Regions from separate parts of the Flavobacterium sp. K5-23 genome, predicted to be linked through region 2. Evidence: riboswitches for the same ligand, from Rfam matches in the RefSeq annotation. Region 2 holds a riboswitch; each other region holds the start of a gene.
What was found. Region 2 has a riboswitch for S-adenosylmethionine ahead of FLAK523_RS11510 (Na+/H+ antiporter NhaC family protein). Riboswitches for the same ligand answer to the same signal wherever they lie in the genome.

Region 1 (3,284 bases), 1.3 Mb from region 2:
CGTCCCCATAATTCGAATCTGTTTTTAGTAATATTCTAGAGTCAGCAAAACGGGCGTTTATCCCATTTTTAACTAAAATAGCGGTCAATAATTTTGCCGAAATCAATTCTCCTTTGGATAAAACCTGGTCTTTAATTTTGATGCTGTAATCCCCAATCAAACTTACCCCTTCAAAAAGTTTTTCCAGAATCCCAAATTCCTCCGATAAATCTATTTCCTTAAATCCCCCGTTTTGATACGTTTTAAAATTTTCGAATAAAGGTTTGTATTCTCCATTTTTAACAGCTACCTCGAGAATATGTTCCAATTCATCCGTTGCATTTCCTCTAGCAGAAACTACGATAGCTATTTGTTCCCCTTGATTTACTTTATCAGTTATAATAGAAACCACTTTATTTATTCCTTCGCCATTCGACAATGACTTTCCTCCAAATTTTAATATTTTCATTTTATGTTGAATTTTATTGCTTCTAAAATATATCAGCAAGTAGATTATTTAATTGTTCGTATTCTATCAAGAAAGCATCGTGCCCGTGCATCGAATCGATTTCTTTGTAGAATACATTAACGTTGTGTTTTTTTAATTCCTGATAGGTTGCTTTGTTTTCTTTAGCCGTAAAAAACAAATCTGAATTAATCCCGATTATATGAATTGTCGCTTCAATCTTGGAAGCCATTATTTCGAATGAATCACTGTTTCTGGTAACATCGATTGTTTTAAGCAATTGGTTCATCATCTTGTAGGACGAAAGTTGGAATCGTTTCTGCAATTTTTCCCCGTGATGCTGCAACCAGCTTTCGACATTGAAAACTGCCAATTCCTCGTTAGAAGATCTTTGGAATTTTTCCTTGAAGGATTCTGGAGATCTGTAACACAACATAGCGTGAATACGGGCATCTTCGATAGGTCGTGAAGAGTTATTTAGAATTTGCTCTTGCAAATAACAATTGGCTATTAACCAATCCGTCGACTTCCAGTCAGTTGCAATAGGGATTAAATGTTGGGTGCTTTTGGGTTCTAAAGCGATCATTTCCCAAGCAATTCCTCCACCCACAGAACCTCCAATGATGGCATACAGCTGGTTGATTTGCAATAATTGTATTCCTTGAAGAAATGCTTTAGCAATATCTCGAGCAGTAAAATCTAAATAATTGTAAATACTAGTTTGATCGAAACCATTACCAGGGACATTAAAAGCAAGCAGGGAATATTTAGTAGTGTCTATCGTTTTGTGGTCTCCTATCAAATCATTCCACCAGCCGTTTTTACCTATAACTTGTGAATTTCCAGTCAATGCATGATTGACCAATACGATAGGAGCCGAATTTAACGCTGGTCCAAAAACTTGATAACTTAAGTTAAGGGTAGCATAAAATACGCCACTTTCGGTGGTGAAATTTTGTAATGTAATCAGGTTGGGTTTATTTTCCAATTTCAAATTTTTTATAATTTGTATATGGAAATATTAAAAAGAAAAGCTAGAAATTATCTAGTGAATTCTTGGAGTTATCTTTCCACGTTGGGCGTGGTAGAATGCAGCACCTTCTCCGATTTCTCGAAGGGTTGCTAAGGCTTCATTGGGTCTAATCCCTCTGCCTTTCTTTATAACATTTCAATACGTGTGTGAACTTAACAGGGCAAATTAACTACTTATTTTTGTAACCACCAAATTTTTATGCCTTTAGGTTTTTCGCTAAAAATAAAAATAGCATATACGCGCAAAATATCCCTAGATATAACTATCCAGAAATTATTTGCGAATTCCCTCTAAAACTATAGAGTCCCAATTAAATAAAAAGGGTGTCATTTTCTTTAGAATACATCAAAGACAATAATGAAATGTTTTGCACTTTTTTATTATTGTTATTTACTGCATCTATACCTAATCTAGGGTGAACTAATTCAGTTACCATTTGATTTTTTAAATTTCTTTTGGCTCTTAAATTTCTAAGAAAACCAAGTGTTCTTGAAAGAGAGTTTGTGGTGCTCATGTTTTCGTTTTTTAATGATTATTTATTATTTTAATTATGCTTCTGTTTTAAATTAACTTTATAAAAAAACCCTTTTGGACAGAATACCAAAAGGGTTTAAGTTGTATAACTTATACTTTTTTGATATCAAAATGAGGTAGCGCAATTTGCAGCGACATTAAACCGTTTATTTTTCTTTGAAGTAATTTTCATTTGATTTTATTTAATCGAATTCTGGTTTATATTTAAATTAAAAAAGCCTCCCGATATTTCGGGAGGCTTTTGCTTTATTTACATAATACTATGTAATATTGTAAGCAACTACAACCCTTTGGATTTCTCCTTAACAGTTACACTCTTTTTACATATAATAGAATTCATTTCTTTAGTTTTATTGATATTGCAAATGTCGAATATAATATTGAATTCACCAAACTATTTAATGATAATTAACCTAAAGTTTACATATCAAAAAGGATTTTGTTTGAATATTAACTATTCATTATGAATATGTTACAAAACAACAAAAGGAAATAGGTTCTATTATAGGTCGAATTATTTCATTACAAAATAATGTCATAATTAGAGAGGAATTTCCAGTGTAAAATCGTTTGAATCTCATCCCTTTTTTATGCTTTTCCTAAATTTTCATTTGAATTCTATTCAACTAAAAATATTAATTTATCATAAGTATAAAAAAAACAGAAGAGTATAATTTGCAATTCAAAATGGTTTCATACATTTGCACCCGAATACAAGAGGAAAAATTTGAACTGATTGCAACCTCTTCATAATGAAACAATTCATTATGGATGCTGAAATTTTCAGTAGGAAAAATGCTAAAGCAGAAACTCTCCTTTAGTATTACCCGCAATTATTTTTCCTCGCTTAATTTTAAACTATAATTATTATGGCTTATTTATTTACGTCAGAATCTGTAAGTGAAGGACATCCAGACAAAATTGCAGATCAAATCTCGGATGCATTAATCGATAACTTCTTAGCATTTGATGCTGATTCTAAAGTAGCTTGTGAAACTTTAGTAACTACCGGTCAAGTAATTCTGGCTGGTGAGGTGAAATCTAATACTTACTTAGACGTACAAAATATCGCTCGTGAAGTAATCAGAAAAATTGGTTATACTAAAAGTGAATATATGTTTGAAGCTAATTCTTGTGGTATACTTTCGGCTATACACGAGCAATCAGCTGATATAAACCAAGGTGTTGACAGAGCTAATCCAGAAGAGCAAGGTGCAGGTGACCAAGGAATGATGTTTGGTTACGCAACTAACGAAACTGAAAACTATATGC
Region 2 (3,284 bases):
ATTATGCCAGGTTTCGTTTTCAAAAAAGGAACTGTAGGTATTGTTTCTAAATCAGGAACTTTAACTTATGAAGCTGCTGATCAAGTTGTAAAACAAGGATTAGGAATTACTACAGCAATTGGTATTGGTGGAGATCCTATTATTGGAACAACTACTAAAGAAGCAGTAGAATTGTTGATGAATGACCCAGAAACGGAATGTATCGTAATGATAGGTGAAATAGGTGGTCAATTAGAAGCAGATGCTGCACATTGGATTAAAGCTGACGGTAACCGTAAGCCAGTAGTAGGATTCATTGCAGGAGTTACAGCTCCTCCAGGACGTACAATGGGACATGCAGGTGCAATCGTTGGAGGTTCTGACGATACTGCTGATGCAAAAAAACAAATCATGAGAGAATGTGGAATTCACGTTGTTGATTCTCCAGCTGAAATTGGTAAAAAAGTAAAAGAAGTATTGGGTTAATTGAAAAATTAGCGGTAATATTTACTTATTATAAAAATGCCTCACGTATTAGTGAGGCATTTTGTTTAATTATAAAATAAAAGAAGATGTATAAAGATTTAGAAAAATTTGCAGTAAAAGGGAGTTTTACTTTTGCTCAAGACGATAGCTTAGAAGCAGTATGTACAGCATCCGATTCAGGAAGTGGTGTATTCATTGTTAACGCTATAAATGGAGATGATAAAGAATTAATCATGGTAGGTTCTACAGGAACTGTTCAAAATGATGGTACTTTGAAAAGTAAAAATGGTGGTTTATTTGAAAAAATTGTAAACGGTCACCAATTTGCAAAGACTGGAAGAAAATATTCTTGGCCAGCACAAATGAAACTAGAAAACATAGAAAGACTTGAAGTACTTTGGTTTGAAACTTTCAATGATGATTCTAAAGCTATTCCAACATCAGTTGAAGGACAAGTTTTGCAAAATTTCATGGATGCAAACGGAAAATTACCAAGATGGAATGTTGCCTTTTAATTATTTTTTATAATTAAGGTATACTATTCAGTATATTATATTTAAAACGTCACATTTTTATGTGCCGTTTTTTTTTGTTCAAAATATTTTTTATAATAAAATAATAAGTACTTTTGCAGCCGTTATCACGAATCTCATAAAGAGATAGCAACCTGCAACAACGAGCAAGGTGCTAAAACGATAAGCCAAATCCTTTGGAAAAAATGTTGTTTTACATTCCCATTTATTAGCTGTAGTTTTTCGTTATAATCAATTCATTATAAAACTGATTTATGACACATTTATTGAAAAAAACTGGAAGTGCTTACGCTTTAATCCCTTTATTGATTTTTATTTTTACTTTTTTAGGAGCCGGTATTTGGCTTGATGACTTCTATGCTCTCCCAGCTCCAATTGCTGTGTTAATTGGTATTATAGCTGCTTTTATACTATTTAAAAGTTCGGCTGATGAAAAAGTAGCCACTTTGATTGCAGGTTGTGGAGAAAGCAAAATTATTACGATGTGTTTGATTTATCTTTTGGCAGGAGCTTTTGCGGTAGTTAGTAAAGCTACAGGTGGTGTTGATGCTGTTGTAAGTCTTGGAATTAATACTATTGATGTTGCTTATTTTCCTTTAGGGATCTTTTTAATAGCTGCTTTTCTATCAACTGCTACAGGAACATCTGTAGGCGCTATTGTTGCTATTGGACCTATAGCGGTAGATTTGGCTAATTCTAGTGGAGCTTCATTACCCCTTATTGCAGGTGCTTTGCTAGGTGGTTCTATGTTAGGCGATAATTTATCGATGATTTCCGATACTACAATTGCAGCTACACAATCATTAGGCTGTGAATTGAAAGATAAATTTAAAATAAATTTATTCATTGCTTTTCCTGCAGCCATTATAACTATTTTGGTGTTCTTTTATTTGGGTTTAAACTCAGATATAACTGCTGTAGCGATTGCTAAGACTAGTTTTGAATGGATAACTATTGTTCCTTATGTTTTAGTTATTGTCCTTGCTCTTGTGGGGGTTGATGTTTTTTCTACCTTGATTATTGGGACAGTATTGGCTGGAGTGATAGGTTATTTTGGAAATCATTTTAGCTTGATGGTTTTTGCACAAAAAATATATGAAGGATTCACCAGTATGACTGAAATATTTCTATTGTCAATGCTTACAGGAGGATTGGCGGCAATGGTAGATAAAGCAGGAGGAATTGATTTTTTATTGCACCAAATAAAAAAACGCATTAAAAGTAAAAAATCAGCGCAAGCGGGGATAGGAGCCTTGGTTGGTTTTACTAATGTGGCTATAGCCAATAATACCGTGTCAATTGTAATCACGGGAGGAATTGCCAAGGAAATAAATGATGAATATCATTTGAGTCCCAAAAAAACGGCGGCAATTCTTGATATTTTTTCCTGTGTTATTCAAGGGATTTTGCCTTACGGAGCACAAGTACTGTTGATTTTAAGTTTTGCAAATGGCAAACTTGATTTTATGGATTTACTTGGTAATGCTTGGTATCACTTGTTTTTATTTATTTTTACTTTGGTAGCGATTTATAGTTCTTTTTGGGATAAATTAGTAAAACGATTCTTAGATATTTAGAATCGGTTCATTTTACAATGTTATTGAATTTGAAATTTTTTTTAAAAAAGGAATTATTCTATATTTGACGACTCTAAGATAGCCCTGATAGTAGCGGAAATCCTTTTATGTTTTTCTTTTAAACATAAAAGATTGAAGTGAATAGCAGGAATAGCTTCAAATAAAAATTAAACTAATTTTCGAATATGAAATTACTAGAAGGAAAAGTTGCCATCATAACAGGCGCAAGTCGCGGAATTGGAAAAGGAATCGCAGAAGTTTTTGCAAAACACGGAGCAAATGTTGCTTTTACTTACAGTTCATCTGTTGAGTCAGCTTTGGCATTAGAAAACGAATTGAACGCTTTAGGAATAAAAGCTAAAGGATACCAGTCTAACGCAGCAGATTTCAATGAAGCACAAACTATGGTTGATGCTGTAATTGCTGAATTTGGAACTGTAGATATCTTAATCAATAATGCTGGAATTACTAAGGACAACTTGCTAATGCGTATGTCTGAGGAGGATTTTGACAAAGTTATCGACGTTAATTTAAAGTCGGTTTTCAATATGACTAAAGCGGTTCAAAGAACTTTCTTGAAACAACGCTCTGGTTCTATCATCAATATGAGCTCTGTAGTAGGAGTGAAAGGAAACGCGGGTCAAACGAATTATGCAGCTTCCAAAGCTGGAGTTATTGGTTTCACTAAATCGGTTGCTCTAGAATTAGG
Region 3 (3,284 bases), 1.3 Mb from region 2:
AAACATTACTTACTCCACCACTAATATGTGCGTGTGGTAAATTTTCACGAACCCATTTGGTTCCCCTAAAGAAATCCAACGCATTCAGGCGGTGTTCTTCCATTCCCGTTGCAACTGGAAATATATTCAAATCGAAAATAATGTCCTGTGGAGGAAAACCCACTTTATTCACCAAAATATCATACGAACGTTGGCAAATCTCCACTCTTCGATCGTAATTATCAGCTTGTCCTGTTTCGTCAAAAGCCATTATAATTGCCGCTGCACCGTAGCGCTTGATCAATTTAGCGTGGTGTATGAATTGTTCTTCTCCTTCTTTTAACGAAATCGAATTTACCACACTTTTTCCTTGAACTACTTTCAACCCTGCCTCGATAATGTCCCATTTCGAACTGTCAATCATAATAGGCACACGAGAAATGTCCGGTTCGGCAGCGATTAGATTCAGGAATTTTGTCATAGCATATTCGCCATCGAGCATCCCTTCATCCATATTAATATCGATGATTTGGGCACCACCTTCCACTTGCTCTTTGGCAATGCTAAGTGCTTCTTCGTATTTTTCTTCCTTGATTAATCGAAGGAATTTTCTCGAACCTGTTACATTGGTACGTTCCCCAATATTTACAAATACACTATCTGGCGTAATGATTAATGGTTCTAATCCTGATAATACAAGGTTTCTTCTAATTTCTGCTTGTGCCATTTTATTGTTTTTTCTACACATTCACTTTATACGTGAGTTTGCGGCTATAATTATAGACGCGATAAATCATGTCATTCCTTTTTTGTAACATCTTCGTTAGACGCGATAAATCGCGTCTCTACGTTACATTGTTGCTGTTGATACTCTCGGCTTATAATCCTTAGCGATATCAGCAATCAACTTGATGTGTTCTGGGGTTGTTCCACAACATCCACCTATGATATTTACTAAATTATCGTCCAGATATTCTTTAATGAAGGCTTGCATTTGCTCTGGTGTTTCATCGTATTCTCCAAAAGCGTTTGGCAATCCTGCATTGGGATGCGCTGAAACATTGAATGAAGTATTTTGCGACAATGTTTGTAAATACGGTTTCAATAAATCGGCTCCAAGGGCGCAATTGAAACCTACACTCAACAAAGGTATGTGCGAAACCGAAACCAAGAAAGCTTCCACCGTTTGTCCAGAAAGTGTTCTTCCTGAAGCATCAGTAATGGTTCCTGAAACCATTATTGGAATATCAATATTGCGTTCGTCTTTTACTTCTTCGATAGCAAAAAGTGCTGCTTTGGCATTTAAGGTGTCGAAAATAGTTTCAACTAATAATAAATCACTTCCTCCGTCAATTAAAGCTTCAACTTGCTGTTTGTACGCAATGCGTAAATCATCAAAAGTTACGGCTCTATATCCCGGATCGTTTACATCTGGTGACATACTTGCTGTACGGTTTGTTGGTCCTATTGAACCGGCCACAAAACGAGGTTTATCTGGATTTTTGGCTGTGAATTCATCAGCTACTTCACGGGCAATTTTTGCCGATTCGTAGTTCAATTCATATACGTATTCTTCCAGATAATAATCGGCCATTCCGATGGTAGTTCCTGAGAAGGTATTGGTTTCAACAATATCGGCGCCTGCTTCAAAATAAGCGGCGTGCACATCGCGAATCGCTTGTGGTTGGGTGATGGATAATAAATCGTTGTTCCCCTTAAGAGAATGTGGAAAATCTTTAAAACGTTCTCCGCGAAAATCCTCTTCGGAGAAATTGTAGCGTTGCAACATCGTTCCCATTGCTCCATCGAGTATGAGTATATTTTTTTTAATTGCTTCTTGAATTGATGCCATTTTTCTGTTTTATTCTCGCAAAACGCTTAACGCTGAGCTTTGATTATTACTTTCAAATGTTCACAATTGTTACTCTTTAGCCCTGATGGAAGTGAAAATCCTTTTATTCTGGTGTTCAGAATAAAAGATTGCAACGTACAGCAGGAACGATGAAGGCAAAAATGCCAAATCATTCGCTTCTAAAAAAGAAATGAATTCAGTAACTTAAAATATCGATAAAATTGTCAGGAAAGGGTATTGGGAAATACTATGATAGTATTTTTCGTGTGTTATCTATCCATAAATAATATGGTAGAATGTAGCACCTTCTTTATAGATAAAGGGTTGCTAAGGTTTCATTGGGTCATTCCCTCCGCCTTTCGTGATAACTTTCAATAAATGTATGAACACTGCAAAGTAAAGACATAGTGTTAATACTTGCAAGCATTAACACTATATTTTTTTACTTCTTTTTATATAACTTGTTAAACTATAGCTTTAACGACTGCTTTTGGTGCCTCTTTACGAGTTCCGTCAAATCCATCAACACCTGAAACTGTTGTGTATTTCAGTACATATCGTTTCCCTGGATTGATAATTTGGTAAGCCGCTTGACACATTAATGTTGCTTCGTGGAATCCACATAGGATTAATTTCAGTTTACCTGGATAGGTATTTACATCACCAATAGCAAAGATTCCTGGAATGTTTGTTTGATAATCTAAGGCATTGTTTACTTTAATCGCGTTTTTCTCGATTTCTAATCCCCAGTGTCCTATAGGTCCTAATTTAGGTGTTAACCCAAAAAGCGGAATAAAGAAATCTGTTGGGATGTTACGGTGAGCTCCATTCTCTTCAATGTCGATTGATTCAATGTGCTCAGCACCGTTTAATCCAACTACCTCAGCAGGTGTAATTAATCTGATTTTTTTAGAATCTTTTAGTTCCTGAACTTTTTCTACAGAATCTAATGCACCACGGAATTCATTTCTACGGTGAATTAAAGTTACCTCAGAAGCAACATTAGAAAGGAAAATACTCCAGTCAAGGGCTGAATCTCCTCCTCCTGCAATGACAACTCTTTTATTTCTAAAATCTTCCGGGTTTTTTATAAAGTATTTAACCCCTTTATTTTCATAGAAATCTATTCCGTCGATAAGCGGTTTTCTTGGCTCAAAACTCCCTAAACCACCAGCTATAGCAATCACTTTAGCGTGAAATTCAGTTCCTTCGTTTGAAGTCACAATAAAACTACCGTCTTCTTGTTTTTTAATTGTTTCAGCACGTTCTCCCAAAGTAAAACCAGGTTCGAATTGCTTGATTTGTTCCATTAAATTATCTACTAAATCTCCTGCCAGTACTTCTGGAAAACCTGGAATGTCGTAGATAGGTTTTTTAGGATATAACTCTGATAACTGCCCACCCGCTTGTGGTAAAGCGTCTAATATATGACATTTTAATTTTAATAATCCTG

Region 1: linked by a shared signal. The riboswitch ahead of FLAK523_RS05855 (alpha/beta fold hydrolase) and the one ahead of FLAK523_RS11510 (Na+/H+ antiporter NhaC family protein) in region 2 are both predicted to bind S-adenosylmethionine.
Region 3: linked by a shared signal. The riboswitch ahead of FLAK523_RS05930 (homocysteine S-methyltransferase family protein) and the one ahead of FLAK523_RS11510 (Na+/H+ antiporter NhaC family protein) in region 2 are both predicted to bind S-adenosylmethionine.

What each region holds. Positions count from the first base shown of each region.
Region 1 is NZ_CP056783.1:1,324,615-1,327,898, reverse strand. It holds gene thrA (bifunctional aspartate kinase/homoserine dehydrogenase I) at 1-448, opposite strand, end outside; gene FLAK523_RS05855 (alpha/beta fold hydrolase) at 471-1,433, opposite strand; SAM riboswitch class I at 1,505-1,612, opposite strand; gene FLAK523_RS05850 (hypothetical protein) at 1,789-1,992, opposite strand; gene metK (methionine adenosyltransferase) at 2,882-3,284, shown strand, end outside.
Region 2 is NZ_CP056783.1:2,654,240-2,657,523, forward strand. It holds gene sucD (succinate--CoA ligase subunit alpha) at 1-465, shown strand, start outside; gene FLAK523_RS11505 (hypothetical protein) at 552-980, shown strand; SAM-I-IV-variant riboswitch at 1,098-1,194, shown strand; gene FLAK523_RS11510 (Na+/H+ antiporter NhaC family protein) at 1,253-2,575, shown strand; gene fabG (3-oxoacyl-[acyl-carrier-protein] reductase) at 2,761-3,284, shown strand, end outside.
Region 3 is NZ_CP056783.1:1,341,793-1,345,076, reverse strand. It holds gene metH (methionine synthase) at 1-706, opposite strand, end outside; gene FLAK523_RS05930 (homocysteine S-methyltransferase family protein) at 830-1,831, opposite strand; SAM riboswitch class I at 2,098-2,202, opposite strand; gene FLAK523_RS05925 (NAD(P)/FAD-dependent oxidoreductase) at 2,296-3,284, opposite strand, start outside.